2 linked regions of the Microscilla marina ATCC 23134 genome follow. The protein of the gene in region 1 interacts with the protein of each later gene in a pairwise test. Links are inferred from orthologs where the notes say so. Each region holds a gene or a part of one and is shown in the gene's direction. Other genes may lie near its edges. The genes, in order: sucC and sucD.

Evidence for each region.
Region 2: the proteins of sucC (region 1) and sucD interact in binary tests that used the Escherichia coli proteins (3 or more experiments, as listed by UniProt). The link is inferred for Microscilla marina ATCC 23134 from one-to-one orthologs.

Annotation. Positions count from the first base shown.
Region 1 is NZ_AAWS01000012.1:14,830-24,865, forward strand. What follows is about bases 4,531-7,522. They hold sucC (ADP-forming succinate--CoA ligase subunit beta), read left to right. Parts: upstream 4,531-5,427; coding sequence 5,428-6,618; downstream 6,619-7,522. Other genes in these bases: M23134_RS12660 (DUF6939 family protein), read right to left, coding at 4,531-4,603; M23134_RS12665 (acyl-CoA thioesterase), read right to left, coding at 4,613-5,020; M23134_RS12675 (hypothetical protein), read right to left, coding at 6,777-7,522. Also shown: M23134_RS12635 (hypothetical protein), read left to right, coding at 1-136; M23134_RS12640 (TonB-dependent receptor), read left to right, coding at 239-2,626; M23134_RS12645 (hypothetical protein), read left to right, coding at 2,718-3,281; M23134_RS12650 (PleD family two-component system response regulator), read right to left, coding at 3,341-3,685; M23134_RS12655 (KTSC domain-containing protein), read left to right, coding at 3,834-4,058; more of M23134_RS12660, read right to left, coding at 4,055-4,530; more of M23134_RS12675, read right to left, coding at 7,523-8,864; M23134_RS12680 (NADAR family protein), read right to left, coding at 9,357-9,800; M23134_RS12685 (hypothetical protein), read left to right, coding at 9,866-10,036. UniProt on the Escherichia coli protein: Succinyl-CoA synthetase functions in the citric acid cycle (TCA), coupling the hydrolysis of succinyl-CoA to the synthesis of either ATP or GTP and thus represents the only step of substrate-level phosphorylation in the TCA.
Region 2 is NZ_AAWS01000078.1:2,708-12,541, reverse strand. Bases 3,486-6,275 are described here. They hold sucD (succinate--CoA ligase subunit alpha), read left to right. Parts: upstream 3,486-4,333; coding sequence 4,334-5,218; downstream 5,219-6,275. Other genes in these bases: M23134_RS35325 (hypothetical protein), read left to right, coding at 5,769-6,191; M23134_RS35340 (hypothetical protein), read left to right, coding at 3,486-3,931. Also shown: M23134_RS35355 (7TM diverse intracellular signaling domain-containing protein), read right to left, coding at 1-1,220; M23134_RS35350 (hypothetical protein), read right to left, coding at 1,505-2,188; M23134_RS35345 (hypothetical protein), read right to left, coding at 2,201-2,923; more of M23134_RS35340, read left to right, coding at 3,263-3,485; M23134_RS35320 (hypothetical protein), read right to left, coding at 6,322-7,170; M23134_RS35315 (alpha/beta fold hydrolase), read right to left, coding at 7,178-8,113; M23134_RS35310 (hypothetical protein), read right to left, coding at 8,340-8,549; M23134_RS35305 (hypothetical protein), read right to left, coding at 8,577-8,768; M23134_RS35300 (DKNYY domain-containing protein), read left to right, coding at 9,084-9,542. UniProt on the Escherichia coli protein: Succinyl-CoA synthetase functions in the citric acid cycle (TCA), coupling the hydrolysis of succinyl-CoA to the synthesis of either ATP or GTP and thus represents the only step of substrate-level phosphorylation in the TCA.

The DNA of each region.
Region 1 (10,036 bases):
ATACCTTTGGAGAGTATCAGAAGCAAAAGTAGTTCAATTACTCAACCAATCAACCGCCAAAGTATATACTTGTGCAGGTTGTTTTGGAATGAATTATACACCTATTGCAACCCTTGTTGAAAAAATGGGCTTTTGATCAATATATCATTATTTTGAGTAAAACAAGTGCCATAATGCTATAAAAAAATAGCCAGACTTACTTGCAACGTTATTGCATTTAAACTACATTTGTGTAACAATGTTGCAAAAAGATATGCGCACTTTATCAATTATTATATTACACGTTTTACTCTCAATTCATTTTTTATTTGCTCAAAAAACTACTAAAACTGAATGCAAGGGAATGCTTTCGGGAGTAGTGATTGATGCGCAGAGTAAAACACCTTTGGCAGGGGTAACCATTTATCTCAAGGGTACCAACAAAGGGGTAATCACTGATGCAAAAGGCAGGTTTCAGATTCCCGACCTTTGCAAGGGTGAACATATTTGTATTTGCCGAATGATTGGCTATGAACAAACCGAGTTTGTGATTCATCACTACCACAACCACGCTCATCACGATAAAAAACTTGCCCTTAAACATGACAACCATTTATTGGAAGAAATTTTAGTAGAAGGTAAAAAAATAGAAACTGCTACTCAAGCCAAGAGCTCGCTATCAGGCGATGCATTGGACAAGTCAAGTGGTAAAAATTTAGGTGAGTCATTAAAAAGCTTGACTGGAGTAAATACATTGCAAACTGGTCATTCTATTTCCAAACCTGTGATCCACGGAGTACATAGCAATCGAGTACTCGTTTTAAACAATGGTATTCGGCAAGAAGGGCAACAATGGGGGGCAGAGCATGCCCCAGAGATTGATCCGTTTGTAGCTACGCAATTATCTGTTGTAAAAGGAGCTGCAGGAGTACGTTATGGCGCTGATGCCATAGGCGGAGTGGTGATTGTAGAGCCTCCACGCTTGCGTCAACGCCCAGGCATAGGTGGTGCGCTCAATTTAGTAGGGGTGTCTAACGGTCGTCAGGGTATTATGTCAGGTATGCTAGAGGGGCAAGTAATAGAAGGACTCAGTTGGCGTTTACAAGGTACCTACAAACAGTCAGGAAATGTACATACCCCAGACTATCACTTGTCCAATACTGGTTTACGGGAAGTTAACTTTTCGGGGGCAGTCGGGTACACCAAAGAACGCTTCGGCATAGAAATATTTCATAGCAGGTTTGATACTGAACTGGGTATATTTGAGGCGGCACATACCGGAAACCGCGCCGATTTAAAGCGGGCCATCAGTAGCCCCCAACCATTGGTAATCAAAGACTTTAGTTATGACATTATCCAGCCTAAACAACGAGTAAGCCATCACCTACTAAAAGCCAAAGCCTTTTGGTTGTTAGACAAGGTAGGGAAAATCGAAATACAGTATGGTTTGCAGTCTAATGCAAGGGCAGAGTTCGATCACTCACGCCGGGGCAAAAGCACTGCTGCTTTGTCGCTCAACTTAAACACACACACACTAGATCTTGTGTTTAACCACAACGCTGTGGGGCACTGGAAGGGGAGTCTTGGGCTTACTGGCATGTACCAAACCAATGTCTTTACCGGGCAAATGTTTATCCCTAACTTTAATACTACTACAGCAGGCGCTTTTGTAATTGAGCGTTATGTTCGGGAAAACTTTGAGTTTGAAGCAGGCATTCGCTATGACCAACGCTCTCTTACCACTTATATTCGTCCTACCTCCAACGATCCGGTAGAAAACAAAACATTGAACTTTAATAATTTTTCGGGTACTTTGGGGGTTATTTTTAGATTTAACGATTATCTAAGCCTTCGTTCGAACTTGGGAACAGCCTGGCGCCCACCTGCGGTCAATGAGCTGTACAGTGCTGGTTTGCACCATGGTTCAGCAAGCTTTGAGTTAGGAAATGCCAACTTACAAACCGAACAGTCCTACAAGTGGATCAACACATTGACCTATGAAAAAAACGGGCTGAATATAGAACTAAGTGGATATTATAATCAAATTCAAAATTATATCTATTTAGCTCCCAGCGCGCCTTGGTCTACATTGACCATTCGAGGGGAGTTTCCTATATATCAATATTTGCAAACCAACGCTGTAATTATGGGCATAGATGCGGCACTGGAGTATGACATTACTTCTTCGCTTACTTTTCGTTCTAAGGCGTCAGTGGTGCGTGGACGAGACCGTAGCTTTGACAATCCTTTGATTTTGATGCCAGCTGATAATATTACCAATACATTGACTTATCAACTTCCCAAAGTGGGTAAACTCAAGAAAGTATTTTTTAGCCTGAGTGGTCGTCATGTGGCAGAACAACGTTTGTTGCCCCAAAACCGCGAACCTTTTGAAGGTGACACACCAAGCCAGAACATAGGAGAGGATCAATTGACTTACGAAGAGTTGATCAATGCACCAGCTGGCTATTCTGTTTGGGGTTTTCAAACTGGTTTTACCTTACCTTTTCATCGTCAAAGCCTGAAAATAAGCTTAAGTATAGATAATATGCTGAATGCGGCTTACCGTGACTATTTAAACCGCTTTAGGTTTTTTGCCGATGACTTGGGGCGTAGTTTTACCCTTAGGTTAAAGTATACATTTTAGAATACGCAAGTACAAGCGAGTAGATAAACCACATTGTTTGGATTTGCCTGCTTGTACCTTATTTTTATATATCTAATTTTTTTTAAGTAAAATGAAAACTATTTCGAGATTGTTATTGAGTATATTATGTGCAACGGTGCTTTTGTCAAGTTGTAAAAAAGCCGATGATCCAGCACCTGCTACAAACGAAGAAGAACTGATTACAGACCTTACACTGACTTTTACTAACCAAGCCAATACTTCAGAAGTAGTAACCATGACTTTTTCTGACTCAGATGGCCCTAATGGACCCCAAACTGGAACGTTCAATATTTCTGGAAATTTGTCAGCAAGTGCTAAGTATAATGTAGCCTTCAAGGTAGAGAATAAATCAGAAACACCTGCAGAAGATGTGACTGTAGAAATAAAAGAAGAAGGTGCAGAGCATCAAGTGTTTTATAACACTACTGGCAACCTTCAGTTTCAATCATATACTGATAAAGATGCCAATGGCAACCCTATTGGTATTAACACTACTTTTTCTACTGGTATTGCCGGAACCGCTACTTTAAAGGTAACCCTTAAGCATCAGCCTGGTGTTAAAACCGCTTCTACTACTGTAGTGGATGGTGAGACTGATATAGAAGTAAACTTTACAGGTATCACTATTCAGTAATGTTTTTTTTGTTTTAGATTTATTGCAACACTGTTACAGCAGTAATAGTGTTGCTTTTTTTATTTCTGTATAAGTTTCCCTAGTTTTTGTTCTACCTTCCACTCTACAGTCTTGCGGTTGGTAAACTCCACCATATCGTAAGGGCTACTCTTTTCTTTTTTCTCTATAAGCTGTACTTTGATGTTCGCTTTTACTGAGATAAGAAATACCAACATTTCGTCACGTTCTTTATCAGACAAGCCTGCCCCCAGCACTACCAAATCTGGGTTATGGTGTTGTATCAGTCGCTCAATGTCAGGCTTATCAGTAGCCCCCATTACATTCCGCCCAAATTTTTCGAGCTCATCTATCAATATATTAATCACTGATAGGTTTCTGCCAATAATCAAAATACGTGGTTCCATTATTCTTGATGGGTTGGGGTAAAACTTTTGCCGAAGGTAAAGCCTTGACAGAGTTTTACATAGTTTATAGATTACTTAATAATTATAAAAAATATTTTTCGCTACTTTTTTTAGAAATTTGTGGTAAGTATTAAATTAACCACAAAAAATGGCAAGAATAAAACGCATACATAGTGAGTCAAGTATGATTACCTCTACTGGGTACCACCCACATACCGAAACCCTAGAGCTGGTGTTTTGTCATGGAGGAATTTATGAATACTATCAAGTCACCAACGATATTTATCAAGAACTGGTCAGTGCACCTTCAGTGGGAGAATATTTTAATACCCATATCAGACTCAAGTACCCCTACAGAAAGGTCAGAGATTAAACTGGAAAATTGTTTTCCAAATAATATTTCACCAAATAAGCGTGCGACAACGGTTTAGATGCATTCTCCACATCTCCATTGGTTTCATAATCAAGTAAGATAATAGGGTGTTGCTCAGCTTCGTTTTTGATCAGTTGTAGTACATCACTTACCTTATGATCAAGCACCCAACGGTAGGCAGGCAAGTATATCTGTTTGCGTGCTATTATATAGGGCAATAAGTTATGATTGTTTACCCCTGCCTGATGCCCCTTTACATTGCCAAACTTGCGTACCGTGCGCTTAAGCCCTTTCATAGTAGTTACTTCCAGTTTTTTTAAATCTATACTTGCGGTTTCAAACACTTTTAGCCCTTGCCATATTCCCTCTACCGACTGGGCAAAGTGCCCTTCTGATAAAGGTACTGGAATATCTCCAATAGGGTAAAATGGGCTCAGTTTTACAAAAGGCGTTGGTGCTTTAGAGGTTACATCTATGATTTTATACTCAGGGTAACGTTTATCAAAGCTTGCTTGTGGGGTACTTTTATGTTTGACAATGATCATAGGTAAATATTAGCCAAAGTAAGTTTCAAACAATATAACCAAAGGGCGGGGACAACGCGTCAGTTTACCAGTTTTTTCGTCTACAAACACCAAAGTAGTTTGCGCAGTATTGAGTTTTTGTCCTTCTTCGTTGTATACCTCATAGTCAAAAATAATTTTGACATCTGGCATCTCTTTTACACTTACCTTTACAGTAATGAGATCGTCATATTTGGCAGGTTGAATGTAGCGGGTGGTAAGCTCCCGTACTGGCATCAAAATACCTTGTTCTTCCAGGTTTTTATACCTAAATCCCAGTTTGCGTAATGCTTCTACCCGTGCTACTTCAAAATAAGTAGCATAGTTCCCGTAATACACATAGCCCATCTGATCGGTTTCGGCATACCGTACCCTCATTTTTACCTCGTGTTTATACATATAGTTTCTTTAAAAAAGTTTAAATAGTTTATGTCAGGTATAGCCTGCAAATACTAAATAACATTGGTGTTTTATAGCAACCTTTTTTAGTTTGCTTCTCTGGCACTCATCTATGGTTACTTAATTTTGTATTTGCCCAAAAAACATTTAGATTGGGCTCAAATTGGGTTGCAATATAGTAAAAATATATACGCAACAACCATAAGCAAATCTAACGAAACATCCACAGGGTTTTTATTGTTTACTGTGCAAAATCAAAGCAAATAAATTAGTAAAAACAATAGTGGGTTAGTTATGTTCCATTGAACCCTTCCTTGATTTTTATTTAAATTTGAAAACAAGAGAAGTGGTAGAATATATTGACTTTTTTGTAAATCTCCATTGGTTGGAGGAAAACATTTATACAAATGAATATTCACGAGTATCAAGGCAAGAGTATCTTGCGCAAATATGGTGTAGCCACTCCGGCGGGTCACGTGATCGAGAACCTGAGCCAGGCGAAAGATATTATCAAGAAAGTTCAGTCTGAAAGTGGCTCAGAAAAAGTAGTGGTGAAAGCTCAAATTCACGCAGGTGGCCGTGGAAAAGGTGGAGGAGTAAAGCTTGCTGACAACCTAGAGCAAGCATTGGAGTACGCCGACAATATTTTGGGAATGCAACTGGTGACTCCACAAACTGGCGACGAAGGCAAAAAAGTACACAAATTGTTGGTAGAGGAGAATGTGTATTACCCAGGCGAAGAAGAGCCAAAAGAGTTTTACATGGGCATATTGCTTGACCGTAACACCAGCAAAATAGTTATTATGGCTAGTACAGAGGGTGGAATGGACATCGAAGAAGTGGCCGAGAAAACTCCTGAAAAAATTGTCAAAGAATGGATAGATCCTCGTGTAGGATTGCAGGCATTTCAGGCGCGCAAAGTAGCCTTTGCCTTAGGTCTGAAAGGGAAGTCATTGAAAGAAGGGGTAAAGTTCATTTACGCACTTTATAAAGCATACACAGACAGTGATGCTACTATGGTAGAAATCAACCCAATGTTGAAAACTTCTGATAGTCGTATTTTGGCGGCTGACTGTAAGATTGACTTAGACGACAACGCTTTGTACCGTCATGCTGATCTGGCAGAAATGCGCGATGTTACTGAAGAAGATCCTTTTGAAGTAGAAGCCAAAGAGTCTGACCTAAACTATGTAAAATTAGACGGTAATGTAGGCTGTATGGTAAACGGCGCTGGCTTGGCAATGGCTACTATGGATATTATTAAGCTGTCGGGTGGTGAGCCTGCCAACTTTTTAGATGTAGGAGGTGGAGCCAACCCTAAAACTGTAGAAGCGGGCTTCCGCATCATCTTGAAAGACCCTAACGTAAAAGCCATTCTTATCAATATTTTTGGTGGTATTGTACGTTGCGACCGAGTAGCAAAAGGAGTAGTAGAGGCTTACAAAAACATTGGAGACATTCCAGTACCTATCATTGTTCGTTTGCAAGGAACCAACGCGGAAGAAGGAGCTAAAATCATTGACGAATCTGGTTTGAAGGTGACCTCTGCCATTGTGTTGAAAGACGCTGCTGATAAAGTAAAAGAAGTAATGGCTTAATTGAGGTGTCATCTGACCCACAAATAACCTTTTAATAAATAAAAACCCCCACCGCTTTTCTAGCTTGTGGGGGTTTCTTTTGAAAGCTTGTTTAAATTTTTACATTTGAGATTTTTGTGATGAACTTTCACCAGCTCTTATAGCCAAGAACTTAATGATCAATCTTCATACAACATCTTAATCAATGAATTGCCAGGGAAGTAATCCAGTGGATTGTTTAATACTTTGGGTAGTTCTGCCAACAGGTGACGAAGGTTCATGCGCCCTTCTTGCCCCATTTTTTTCACGTAATCCATCTCTACAAATGCTCCACCCTGTGCACTTAAATCACCCCTTACTTTGGCGCCAGCCGAAAGCTTACCACTGATGCCAAGCCCCAACGAGCCCTCAATTCTGATCAATGCAGTATCTACTTTATAACCATCCAGCACGTCATCCAACAAATTTACTAATTCGGGTGAATCTGCTTTTCCAGCAAAAAAGTCTTGCAATGCCTTGAACGTTTGCGCCACATTCTCTGAGTCTTTGCCTGCATCGTAAGCCTCTTTACCTATTTTGAAAATCTTTTGTACAATCGCCATAAAATCAGGACCAGTCATTTGACCGCCCAAATCAAGGTATACAGCATAACTACCACCCATGTTCTCGGCTTTCGACTTGGTTTTGTCAGACAATAACGAACGAGTGCCTTGTTGTTTTCTTAAAAAGCCTTTTAGCTTTTTAGTAGCCCCACCTGTCAGCAACATTCGATTAAAGAATGATACCTTCTCAAACGCTTTTTTCATATCAGCAGCTTTGATGCTAATATTAGGCATTTGACGTTTTTTCAAACTGGCAAGAATCTGATCAGTAGGCAGTAGGTTGGTCAGGTTTATATTAAATGTTTGGTTATTGGCAGCACCTGCATACACTTGATCTTCGCCCGACTTCTGATAAACTTTTAAAGATGTTTCAATGTCTTTACCCTCCTCTTGAGTAAACTGAAGCTCTACACCAGCTCCACCACCAGAGGGAATCATTTGCAGAAACTGGCTCAAAAACGGAATAGGAATATTAATCATAGAGGTCACTTCTCCTTCCAGATATAGTGAGGTAATGGTTTTTTTGCCTTGACTTCTTTGGTCCACTCCACCCGCTACTTGTCCGCGTACCTGAGCACTGGCAAACACACTCAAAAGGTTGAGTAAAGCCATTGGATCAAATTTCTTAGAACCAAACACATCTACTAGTTTGGGAGCTGACCCTTGAAAATCACGGTCACCTTCACGTCCCCAGCCACTTGCTCCATATTGAGTATCTCCTCTGCCTTCGCGTCCTTGAAAATCATCTGAAGGACGACGTACCCCTATGCCTGCTTCAGCATCTGCCTGGGCAAACACACCAACTTCTATGCGTTGGCGAATGCGGTATTGATCAGCATTTTGCTTGAGTAGGTTATTGATAGGCCTGGTCATCATGTTCATTTTCAACATGTTTGCCAAAGCCGACTTACCCGCAAACATTAAAAACTGTGGAACGGGAATGTTAAACTCTTCGATGCCTGTGCCTTGAATACCTGCCTGGAAGTTGGCCCCTGCTTCGCCACCTATACCAGCTCCTGGTTTGCCACCGCTACCAGTTTTACCAATCATAGCCGAAGCGCCCACACCAGTATCAAAAGCCAGTGTACCCTGTTTTCGTACCAAAATGTTTACTGTATTTTCGTCTGTACGCTTGAGATAGCATATAGCCGAACCTCCTGTGTGTAGAGGTATCCCCCAGGTAATGCCTCCATTAAGTTGTACTGCTACCCCCACGCCTACAGGCAATACTTTGTTGAGCAAGTATATCGAGCCTTCTTCCATTTTACCACTTACATACTCCGAAGCTTCAGTGGCTCTGTCGCCTATGTAGTCTACTGCGTCTCCGGCTGCGTCTCCTGCGGCGTTCCAGGCACGCTCATACCAGGGTGGGTCAGTTTCTTTGCGTTGTATTACTTCGCCAGATGGAGAGGAGTTTACATTTCCACGATTTTCGTTGTTGCGATCGTGCCCCCCAAACTTGACTACATTTTTGTGTTTACTGGAAATAGGAGCCTGTTTGGATTGGATGGGTGGTTGACCACTTTGGTTGCTCGTATGAGGTATATATCCTCCTTTTCGTTGTATGGTACCTATACCCTTCGCTGTTTTCTTTTGCTGAATGGTATGGTTTGAATTTTCTTGTTGGTTTTTGTCCTGATTCTTAGCAAGTTGCCCCTTATTCATGAGTGTATTGTTATTGATTAGTATATTGTATATTAGCAGTCTACAAATTTAATGTAATAACTAATTGGTAAATGTTAAATATTAACATTTACTGTGAAAGTACTATGATATTTGATTGATGTACTGTGCTCATTTAGTAGCATTATAGTAATGAGTTTGTTGTTTTATTTTCAATGTAGTGAACGGTGCTCCAAACCCGTTTGATCATTACACAGAAAATACACCATTTAAACAAAGCTCTGTTATTGAACTCAAAAAATGAGCATTACAAAGGAAAGGAAAAGAAAATCAAGCTTATTGGACAAATGTATTGAAAAATTGTACGTATGTGCAAGCGTTTGATAATTAGTTGTTTATATGTTTGAGTGTACCCAGTTGTTGCTATAAATTTTGCTTTGTGGCAACAATGTTTTGTTTTTCTGCGAAGATTAACCAGAGCAAGCCTCCATAGTTATATAGATACCCACCTAAACATAGCAAAGCTGCTATAAATTATTTGTCTTTTAGTTCCTCTCTTACTTTCATCAATATTTTACCCAAGCGGTTTTTACCTTTCCCGTCCCCACCATCGCCCCAATAAGCATCATTTTCAGTATGTTCTATCAGGGTTGCACCTCCTGTATCCAATAACAAAGTTTGTAAGTCGGCATGTTGGGTAAATTTAGCCTTCACTGCCTCCATCATCACATTGTCTTTGATGTGATCCCAGTTGTCACGAATCCTTACTTTACGGGTACGTCCCAACTCTGCTGCTTTCATGGGACTGGCAGCTTTTCTTATCTTGGTTTCGTGGGGAGTTCCCACAAATTTTTGTGCTTGAAAATAGTGTTCAGTAGTAGCCCACACTTTGCCCTTGAGTTTGATAGGATAGGGAGCAAAATTAGAAAATTCGCCATAAGGCGCCCCTATGCTGTAAAATTTGATAAGGTTATCCATAGAATATCAAATTTAACCAACAAGCTTTTTAAATTGCAGTAATTACCATCAAAAACTCACGGATTATGAAAATTGGTTATCAAGAACAGTTATTTATGATAATAGTAGGCATATTTCTACTTATCACTGGTGTATGGGCACTAGGCAGTAAAAAAGGGCTATATGTATTTGGGAGCATTGCAGGTATTGTATTCGTGTTGGTAGCTTTGCAATACCTTAATCGTGGGAAAGCAATT
Region 2 (9,834 bases), on another replicon or contig:
GCTACCTCTTTTTCCAGCTTGAGCGTATTTAATCGATCGCCCAAAGCCAGGGCAAACACCAACGCCTCAGCACCAAAACCAAAATACATAGCCTGGTGGGTAAACAAACTAAAGGGCAATACACCATTGATGGTAGCAATAAACATGGACACTCCCACAATAACAAAACTCCAGCCCCATACATAAAAGCGGGCGTTACGTAATCCCTTATACCAGAGGAAAAATGCGGTAAACAACAAGCTACTATAAAATAGCAATACAATGATTTGATAGGGAATCATCAACCCGGGGGCGTTGTTGGTAAGTAAGCCCAATACTGGAAACACCCCTATGACAAAAAACATCAAAAGTACAATAAAGTAATATACCTTGGGGGCATTTTTGGCAAGTTCAAGGTAATGAACAGCAAACAAACATATAAACAAAAAGCCAGTGCCGTGCCACCAAAAAAAATATTTCCAAAGCAAGGGGTGATGTATAAGCGGGTAACCACTGTCAAAGGTAATGTTCATCAAAATGCCCAATAATGCCAGGATGTAATAAAGGTAGATTTTGTCGCGGGTAGAATACCAAATAAAGGCATTGTATACCAACATAGACAATATAAGTGCTACAAAACCTGACACAATGTATTCGTATACGTTGAGGTGTTTGGTCAAAGCATACGTGGTACCCACTTGAAAAGTATATACTTTTGGAAAATTACCCTTGGCACGCAGGTAAAACACCTTGGTTTGGCGGTCATCTTCTTTGGCAAGTCTGACACAATAAAAATGAGAGGGGAATTCTCTATTTTGCTGGGGACGCAACGCCCCTAAAAGTCTTGGACGAGTATGTTTACCTAACGAATCACCTTTAACAGGTGTATAAAAGTCAAGGTACCAAGAGGCAAAGTTATCACCTATTTTCAGCCATAGGTCCTCATTGGTTTCATTTTTTACCACAAACTTAAACCAAAAGGCGGCATTGGTAGCATCAGAGTTAAACACTACCTTGCCTTGGTTTTGAAACCTTTGCTGGTATTCAGGCTTCAGAACGTCATGCAAGCTTAGCTTAGCCGATGTATCTTTTAGATAAGCTACACTGGTGCCTATTAGCTGCATCTGAGAAGTCTGCTGAACCACCACGGGGTGAGTTTGCGCAAAGCCTGATGTATAAGTAAAAATTAACACAAGCAGCCATAGCCACCATTGGTTTTCAGGAATGAACCTTTTGATCATTTAGTTCTTAGTTTGCATTTTATTGTACCCTTACCAAACATTGTACTATAATAGCACAATCACCTCACTTTTACCCTACTTTAACAGTGAAAAAAGTATTTGTTGGCAAAAACCGCTTGTATAAAGTTGCTGGAGTACTTCAAAAGTTTGGCATATCGCCTTTCTACATGCTGTCTGGCAGGAACAACTGCAAACATAAAACTATATAGGCAATCAACGAACATATATCGCATTATTTTCTGTGAGAACCAGCACTTTTAGTTATTTTGGGGCTCACCATCGTACTACTTCACTGCCATCTTCACTTGGTGATTGCTCCAATAATGATTGATGAGGGCTTGTGCTTGTTGGTAATGCTGAAAAGCTTTAGGAATGACAAGGGCTTCGTACAAACGATCTTTTGAATGGATAGAATCATAGCAGATAATGCTCATTCCTCGGGTGGTATGCCTTATTTCGGCAATGTCATAATAATGTATTTTTTGCGAACGAAACCCTCCCCCTATTCTGGTAAGCGACTGGGGCGAAATTTCTATCAGGGTGTTCAACTCAGAGATTCTTTTTTGGAAACAAAAAAAGAATATTGACAAACAAAATATTGCTCCCAGCAGGTTGGCAAAAACAGCCATCAACACATACGGTTTTTGTAATAACAATACCATGTTAAGAAAACACCCGGCAATTGCCAGGGGAATCATTACCTGATGAAGTGTTTGCTTGAATTGCTCAAGTAAATAGCTCTTTTTTTGGTGGGTATCTACCGAAAACACAAAAGGCAAAGCAGTAGACTTTGGTACAGTATGACAAGCCTGGGCAGGGGCAACCGCCCGATAGTTGCGTTGTTGTTTTTTGCTTTTGGCAATGAGTTTTTCATAATTCGTCCAAAAACTTTCTTGTTCTTTGGGGGCACTGGGGGCAAAAGATTGCCACAAGCCAGTTGCTTTTGTTTCTACTTGTTGTATAGCCATAAAACACATGAATTAGTACGAGGTAAGGTCATAGTATTGATGATTGGTCGCAAGGTGTTTCTGGAGTAGTTCGCATACCAACGGATAATTGAGGAGTGCTTCGGGTAACAATACAGATTCGCGCTCTTCCTGAATACGTCCCTTGGGCTGAATGAACACCTGCATTCCTAAAGGGTTTCTTTTAATGTCAAGAATCTCGCTATAGCTAATGCTGAGGTGGTCAAGCCCGGTACCTTCACGTATGATACCCAAGCGGTCTATCATTAATTGCATGTCGGCTAGGGGGCGGCATATTACCCAATAGTGGTAGGCAATGCCTGTGATAAACAACACCAACAAAATGGCGCTGATGGTTACTAACTGATAAGAACCTCCATCTTGATTGACTGCCCCAAAAAACACGCTCATGGCAAACCAAGCTACGGTAAACGCTTTGGCAACGGGCAATACCTGATAAGCCCATAGTTTTTTTAAGAATGCCTGTCTTTGGTTGGGGTTAATGGTAAACAATTGGGGGGCGGCCATTGTCTGGTTGCTGGTTATCTGCACGGGCACCTCATTTGCCCAAACATTCATGTGCTGCTTTTGTGTTTTTTTCGATTCGTCAATGGCTTTATAGTAAGCTGCCCAAAACAACTCTCCCCCTTTATTCCCTTCATTGGTTGGGTAAGCTTCCCAAAGCCGGCTGGCTTGCTGTATAGTATCAGCAGCCCTTGCGATGGGTATATAATTCATAGTATAAGTATAGAATAGTTCATGTAAGAAATATAACAAATTTTAGCCACAAAAAGAAAACCAAACAAAATATATAGGAGGCAATGAACTGTAAACCCTTAGGTACCGACACATATCAGTGCAATGAGCTACAAGCAGCATTCACCCATTGGGTACAAGCTTACACCTACGCTTTCATTACTCTAGCCAACCTAAAGCATCTGTTGTGTAGGGTAGAGAAACCTTTAATGATGACTTGTTACTTAATCTCGAAGAAAACCTTAGGATTGCCCTGCCTGTAAAGTGAGTTCTCTCGAATAAACCTTTACATTTGTAGCCAGAAGAAAATTTTTAATTTTTATGAAGCATACAAAACTTTTATTTTTTTTTGGGTGGTGCATACTAGCAAGTGGACTCACTGCCTGTGGTGGTAACAAAACAGGCAGCAATACAGCAAAAACACACCGCTATGAGGTAGAATCAGGCGAAATAAGTTACCGACTTAATGGCATTCAACAAGGGTATGAAACAGTGTATTTTGATCAGTGGGGAGCTCGTGAAGCCCGTTATACCAAAGCCACGCTTAAGGTAGGCAGCAATGTCGACCGTAAGGTTGACCGTATGATACTGACTGATAAAGAATGGGTGTACAGCATAGATTTTCTGGAAAAAACCGGCACCAAAATGCGTAACCCAGCCTATGATCAAAACCCAAAACAAATCAGCTTAAACCCTCAAGACTTAAGTCGAATTAACGCACAAAAGCTGTTTAAACTAGGGGGACAAAAAACCGGACAAGATCAGGTAACAGACCTTACTTGTGATGTATGGGAGGTAAAACGACTAGCCGCTAAGTTTTGGATTTGGAAACAAATTGTGCTCAAAAGAATACCCAAAATAGCGACCGAAAGAACCATTACTCGTGAAGCTGTAAGAGTAACTACCGGGCAAAAAATAGCAGATGAAAAATTTGCGCTACCCAAAAATATCGAAATTCAGGACTTAAGTACTAAGAGTTTGTCGCACTAGCAGTTTTATGCAAAAAATTCAAGTGATTTCCTGTGGATAGTTTCAAAATAATATGCAAATTGCTCATAGAGTAAGCCTTGAGCGTAAGTAACAATTTACAAGGCTTTTGTTGCATTTGTAGCGCAATATTAAACATTGCCAAACACTTGCTTGTTGTCAGTCAGAGTGTAACCCAACAACGCAACAAAACAGCTATATACCAGGGCTTGCCTAAATGTATTGATTTGGATAAAAAAGTAAAAAAACTAACTTTGTAACAGACAAAAAATAATACTTTGGTTTAGGGCGCAAACCTTACGGCTGTGCCTGGCAACTTGCCAGGGTTTACCTCAGCAGTAAATTGTTTTCTCTCAACACAGAGGCTATTTTTAAAACGGTTACTTTGTACAAAAAAACAGATATATGAGTGTTTTAGTCAATAAGGATTCTAAGATAATTGTTCAAGGCTTCACAGGCTCTGAGGGTAGTTTTCACGCAGGGCAAATGATAGAGTATGGAAGTAATGTAGTAGGTGGTGTAACTCCTGGCAAAGGGGGAATGACTCACCTTGAACGCCCGGTATTCAACACTGTAAAAGAAGCTGTAAAAGCTACAGGTGCTGATGTATCGATTATTTTTGTACCTCCTGCTTTTGCCAGCGATGCCATTATGGAAGCTGCTGACGCAGGTATCAAGGTAATTATTGCAATTACTGAAGGGATTCCTATTTTGGACATGGTAAAAGCCAAACAATATATCCAAGGCAAAGATGTGCGTTTGGTAGGACCTAACTGTCCTGGGGTAATTACTCCTGGTGAAGCTAAAGTAGGTATTATGCCTGGTTTTATTCACAACCCTGGCCGTATTGGTATTGTATCGCGTTCTGGTACTTTGACCTACGAAGCAGTAGATCAAATTACTAAAGCCGGACTGGGACAGTCTACTTGTATTGGTATAGGCGGCGACCCAGTAATTGGTACTACTACTAAAGAAGCGGTAGAGTTGTTAATGAATGACCCTGACACTGATGCCATCATTATGATTGGTGAGATTGGTGGAAGCATGGAGGCTGAAGCTGCAAACTGGATCAAGGCTGATGGCAACCGTAAACCTGTAGTAGGCTTTATTGCTGGACAAACTGCTCCCAAAGGACGTAGAATGGGACACGCAGGAGCCATTATTGGTGGAAAAGATGACACCGCCGAAGCTAAGATGCGTATTATGCGTGAGTGTGGCTTACACGTGGTAGCTTCTCCTGCCGAGATTGGCGCCACTATGGTAAAAGCACTAGAGTCAGTAACTAGCTAATTGCTTTAGGCAAGTCGGTAGCTTCTACAGCCTCAAGTCCTTAGATGCCGATGCATATCGGTGCTTTTAGCGATAAGCTTCAAGTTTGACGCTGCTCTACAAGCAACTTACCGATTTTATAGAACATTGATTTTTAGCGGTTTATAAAATCAGTAGATGGACGCTTTTAGCGACAAGCTTCAAGTTTGATGCTGCTCTTCAAGCCTATTACCAATTTTATAGCACGCTGATTTTTAGCGGTTTATAAAATCGGTAGATAGTAGTTGTAAACCCAAACCTCACCTATGGCAAACATAGGTGAGGTTTGTTGTATTAGTCCCCTGCATGTTTTCTTCATTTTACTCCAAGTTCTTTCCAATACCTCCCCACCCCTTTGTAAAAACTAGCTTTTTAGTTAATTTTTTTACATATTATATCTGTTATATAGCCAAATTTCGTATTCAAAAGTATTATTATAAATAAAAATTCCTTTAGAAAACTTATTGCAAGCAATGATCACTGTACTCGTGACTAAAGTATAGGCACTGCTTATTTAACGTACACCAATTTGATGCAAATGATAGAACTGTTTAATAATCGTTTTCAAAAATTCTACTATGATTCAAACCGTAGCTTTTTCATCAATGTATGGAAACCTGATAGTCAATTGTTAGGCGAACGCAGCTACAAAAAAGAGCAAATGATACTATGGAATACCATTAGAAAGGTACGTCCCCGGTTTGTGGTTTCCGACAGCACTGATTTTTTGTATGCTATAGACCCTGTAGAGCAAGATTGGGTGGCTTCAGAGATAGATCGTTTGATTGCCGATGTGCACCTTGAGCGTCTTGCCATTGTTTTAAGCCTCGATTTTTTGGCGCTGCTGACCATTAAACAGACTATAGAAGAAGGCAGATTTAAAAATATTACTCGTTTTTTTGATAACACCAAAGATGCCGAAGAGTGGCTTTTTCACGGATCGCAAGCTGCCTAAAGCACAAAAAACCTGAGACTATTTATTGTATCTCAGGTTTTTTTATTTTAAGTACAGAGCCATAGGCTACTTGTGGTTCATTGCTCATTGCACCAATATGCATTGATATCCAATGTTTACTACTGTTTACCTAGAAATACACGTACTGGTAGTCTATCAGCTCCATTAGTTTACTGTTTTCATACCTACGCACCCTTATCAAGCCCCCCTCCTTATATATTTTTACCGACTTATACTTACCATTGTGGGTTTGGTTTATCACCTGCCATAGCTTACCGTTTTGGTATTGGTACTCTATAGTAGTGTTGTAGTCGTTATTTTTTCGTTGCGGAAAAACCTTGCTTATTTTCAATAATTGCCCCACAGCATTGTATGTATAATCTTCTTGCTCTACCACTTGTTGATAAGCATCATATTCATTTTTGTGGGTTCTCAGGTGGGTTTTGTAGTCGTAAGTATAAATCACCTTATAGCTTGTGCGTTGCTTGCCCGAATACAGGTAATGCATTTCCCCTATTACACTGTCTTGCTTGTTGTAGGTATACAATATCCGTTTAGACAACTTCCCCGTGTGATACGTTTTCTCTTCTACTTTATTGCCTTTGTTATTAAGGTAAGTATGGGTTTTATGCACTCGATCGTCGGGCATTTTCATTATTTCAGTCATCACCTTTTTGCCATAAACATAAGTACTAGTGAAACTGGTTTCGCCCTCGTACCCCTCTATTTTTACCAGTTTGCCCTGTTTGTCATAAAAATAAGTATTGTCTATATACAATCTAAAATCTTGCTTTCTTAGTAACTTACCGTCAGGGTTATAGTCATAGGCAAAAAACTTTTGTGAAGTTTTGTCCTTTTTAGAGTATTTTCCCCAGCCCACAATTTGCTTGATTTTTTTTTGAGCACAGGCATTGCTGACCGCCAGGCTACTTAGTAGCAGGCAAGGCAGCATGAGGGTATACAACCACGTCGTTTTCATATAGGTATTAGGGTTTGGCTTCTAAAAAATGAAGGGCATCTTGTGCTGTTTTCAAGGGAATCTCTTCCATAGGCACATGGCCCACATTTGGGTATATAATCAATTGATTATTGGGCAACTTTTCTTTAAACGCATAAGCCAGCTCCAATGGTATCCAAGCATCATCTTTTCCCCACATAATGAGGGTATGGGTGTTGATTCGAGGAATGTCTTCTGAACGATCCTCAACAGGAGTTTTCGCTCGTTGAATAAATGCTTCACGGTTGCCTTTTCTCAGAGTAAGTTGCTGGTATTGGGTAATCAATGCAGGCGACACCTTGGCATCGTCGCTGTATACCTCTAGCAGGTTTTTTCTAAAAATAGCCCTGGGCGTGGCATAGCGCATGACCCAATTGACTATAGGGGTGCGGGCAAGTTGCATAATCCACAGCTTTTTACGTTTTTTTTTGAGCGGAATACCACTGGCATCCAACAAAATCATTTTACCTACCCTATCGGGGTAAGCCAAGGCAAAACGCCAGGCAATGTTTCCTCCCAGTGAGTTGCCAGCAATATGACACTTTTTAATGCCTTTCTTTTGCAGCAGTGCTTGTACAAACTTCACATAAGTACTGATTTTATAATCGTGCTGTGGGTGCGGTCCTGTAAGCCCAAAGGCAGGCAAGTCGAACCGAATGACGCGGTAATGTTGCTTGAGTTGGTCTACCCAACCTTGCCAGGTATGCAACGAAGCTCCCGTACCGTGTATAAGCACCAAAGGAAAACCCTTGCCCTCTTCGCGGTAATGTACCTGCATGCCTTGTATGCTTACAAACTCTGAGGGGGGTGGTGCATACCTTGTTTTGAGTTGCTCTACGGCTATATCGGAGCGATAAGCCCAAATAAAAACCCCTGCCAATAGTATGACGAGGGTAAAGAAAATATAACGTATTATTTTGAGCATTTTTTTGGTTGTTCGTCAGTATTAAGCCCCGACAAGGTTCTAGGTACACCTTTTATCGGTGCTACAAGTAAGAATAACTCACTTACCATAAGGCTGTTATACCTATTCATTAGGTCTATTTAATTCTGCCTCGGTACTTAGATTCGCGCCTATTTGTCATTATTATTTACTTGGTGCCCACGAGCAGTTTTCAGTTAAATAATAATATTAAATCACTTCAACCTGACTAATTTTTTAGCTGCACCGCTATCTCATCCAAATCTTTGCGAATGCTTGTTTGTAATCCAGTTAACCACTCTTGTTGCTCGGTCAAAGGTAAGGAGGCAATGTACTGAAGAGTTTTTTGCATGCTATTTTTTTGTTCGTGCCTGTCTTTTACTGTCATCAATTGCTCAAGGTAGCGATCAATGCTCAATTCAATTTTATCGGTTGTCATTTTGTCATTTATCTAGGTGTTCGTAATCTATATTTCAGCTTCCGCCAATTTTCGCTTAGTAGCGGCAAACTCATCCAGCAAACTGTCTACAATATCTTGCGCTTTTTGCTTGTCTGCCGATATTCTATCGCTGTATAGCAATAAGCTATAAAACTCAATTTTAACTTTGAGGTTTTCCAGCCGGGTATTCAAAATTTCAATTTTTTGCTTATCGAGCACTTTATTTCTCAGTTTCTTTCTTGGTGATTGTTTTTAATTATTCAACGATATTTGTAAATGTATCATCAACCAAGATAAGTTAAATCTGCTGATTTACCCATTTTTATAGCGTCTTTTCACGCAACAGCCAATGCCCAAATCAAAACCACCAGTTTTATTAAAATCATCACAAATTTGTAAGTTTTATTAAAAACAAAATAGGAAAGATAATTGTTTTTGAACAGAAAATTAGCCCAAAAATCGTTTTGGTGGTACCAATGTCGCTATCTTGCAACTATCCTAGTATTATTTATTTTTTTAACCACAAGTATCCAAATGTTTAGCAAAAACAACCAAGTTTTTTACTACAATGCTGGTCGCCACAAAAGCATTGCCCTCAAAGAAATAGATGCGCAGACCTTTATAAAAATAGGACATTTTAAAGCCAACCCTGGCAACCAACCCATCATACATACTGCCTACCCAGAAGCCAAAAATGTTGAGTATTTTTATTGCAAAGACAGGCGCGGGGTATACCTAATAGAGGAAGTTTTTACTCAAGAACGTTTTTCGCCCAGAGTAACTATTTATAAATTGGGCTGGGCAGACCCTAAAACTTTTACTACCAACAATGCGCTGTTTCCTTATGCCAAAGACAAAAACGGAGTGTATCTACACATCCACAAAGTACCCAACCTACTGCCCCAGGGCATTACCTCGTGTCAGGACATTATGAACGCACCACACCATAGTTATGAAAAACTCCCTATAGAAGTACTTTACCAATATCCTTAACCTTTGGTTAAATCATTCCTTGGGGCAAGCTTCCCCAAGGAATGTACTATACATAAAGCTCAAGCTCTAAAACCTTATTTTACCAATGCGCACCATTTTATCTTCCGCTTCTACAGTATTGGCATTTTTGCTGTCAAGCGTAATCACCTTATGCGTCACCTTTTCGTTGCGCCTGCCCCAATTGCGATAAACTACTATGTACACCCTGGTTTTGGTAGAAGCACGCTCTTGCTGCTGGTTATAATAGTTTACCCTTATTTCATACTTGCCTTTTTGGGTTTTATCAGCATAA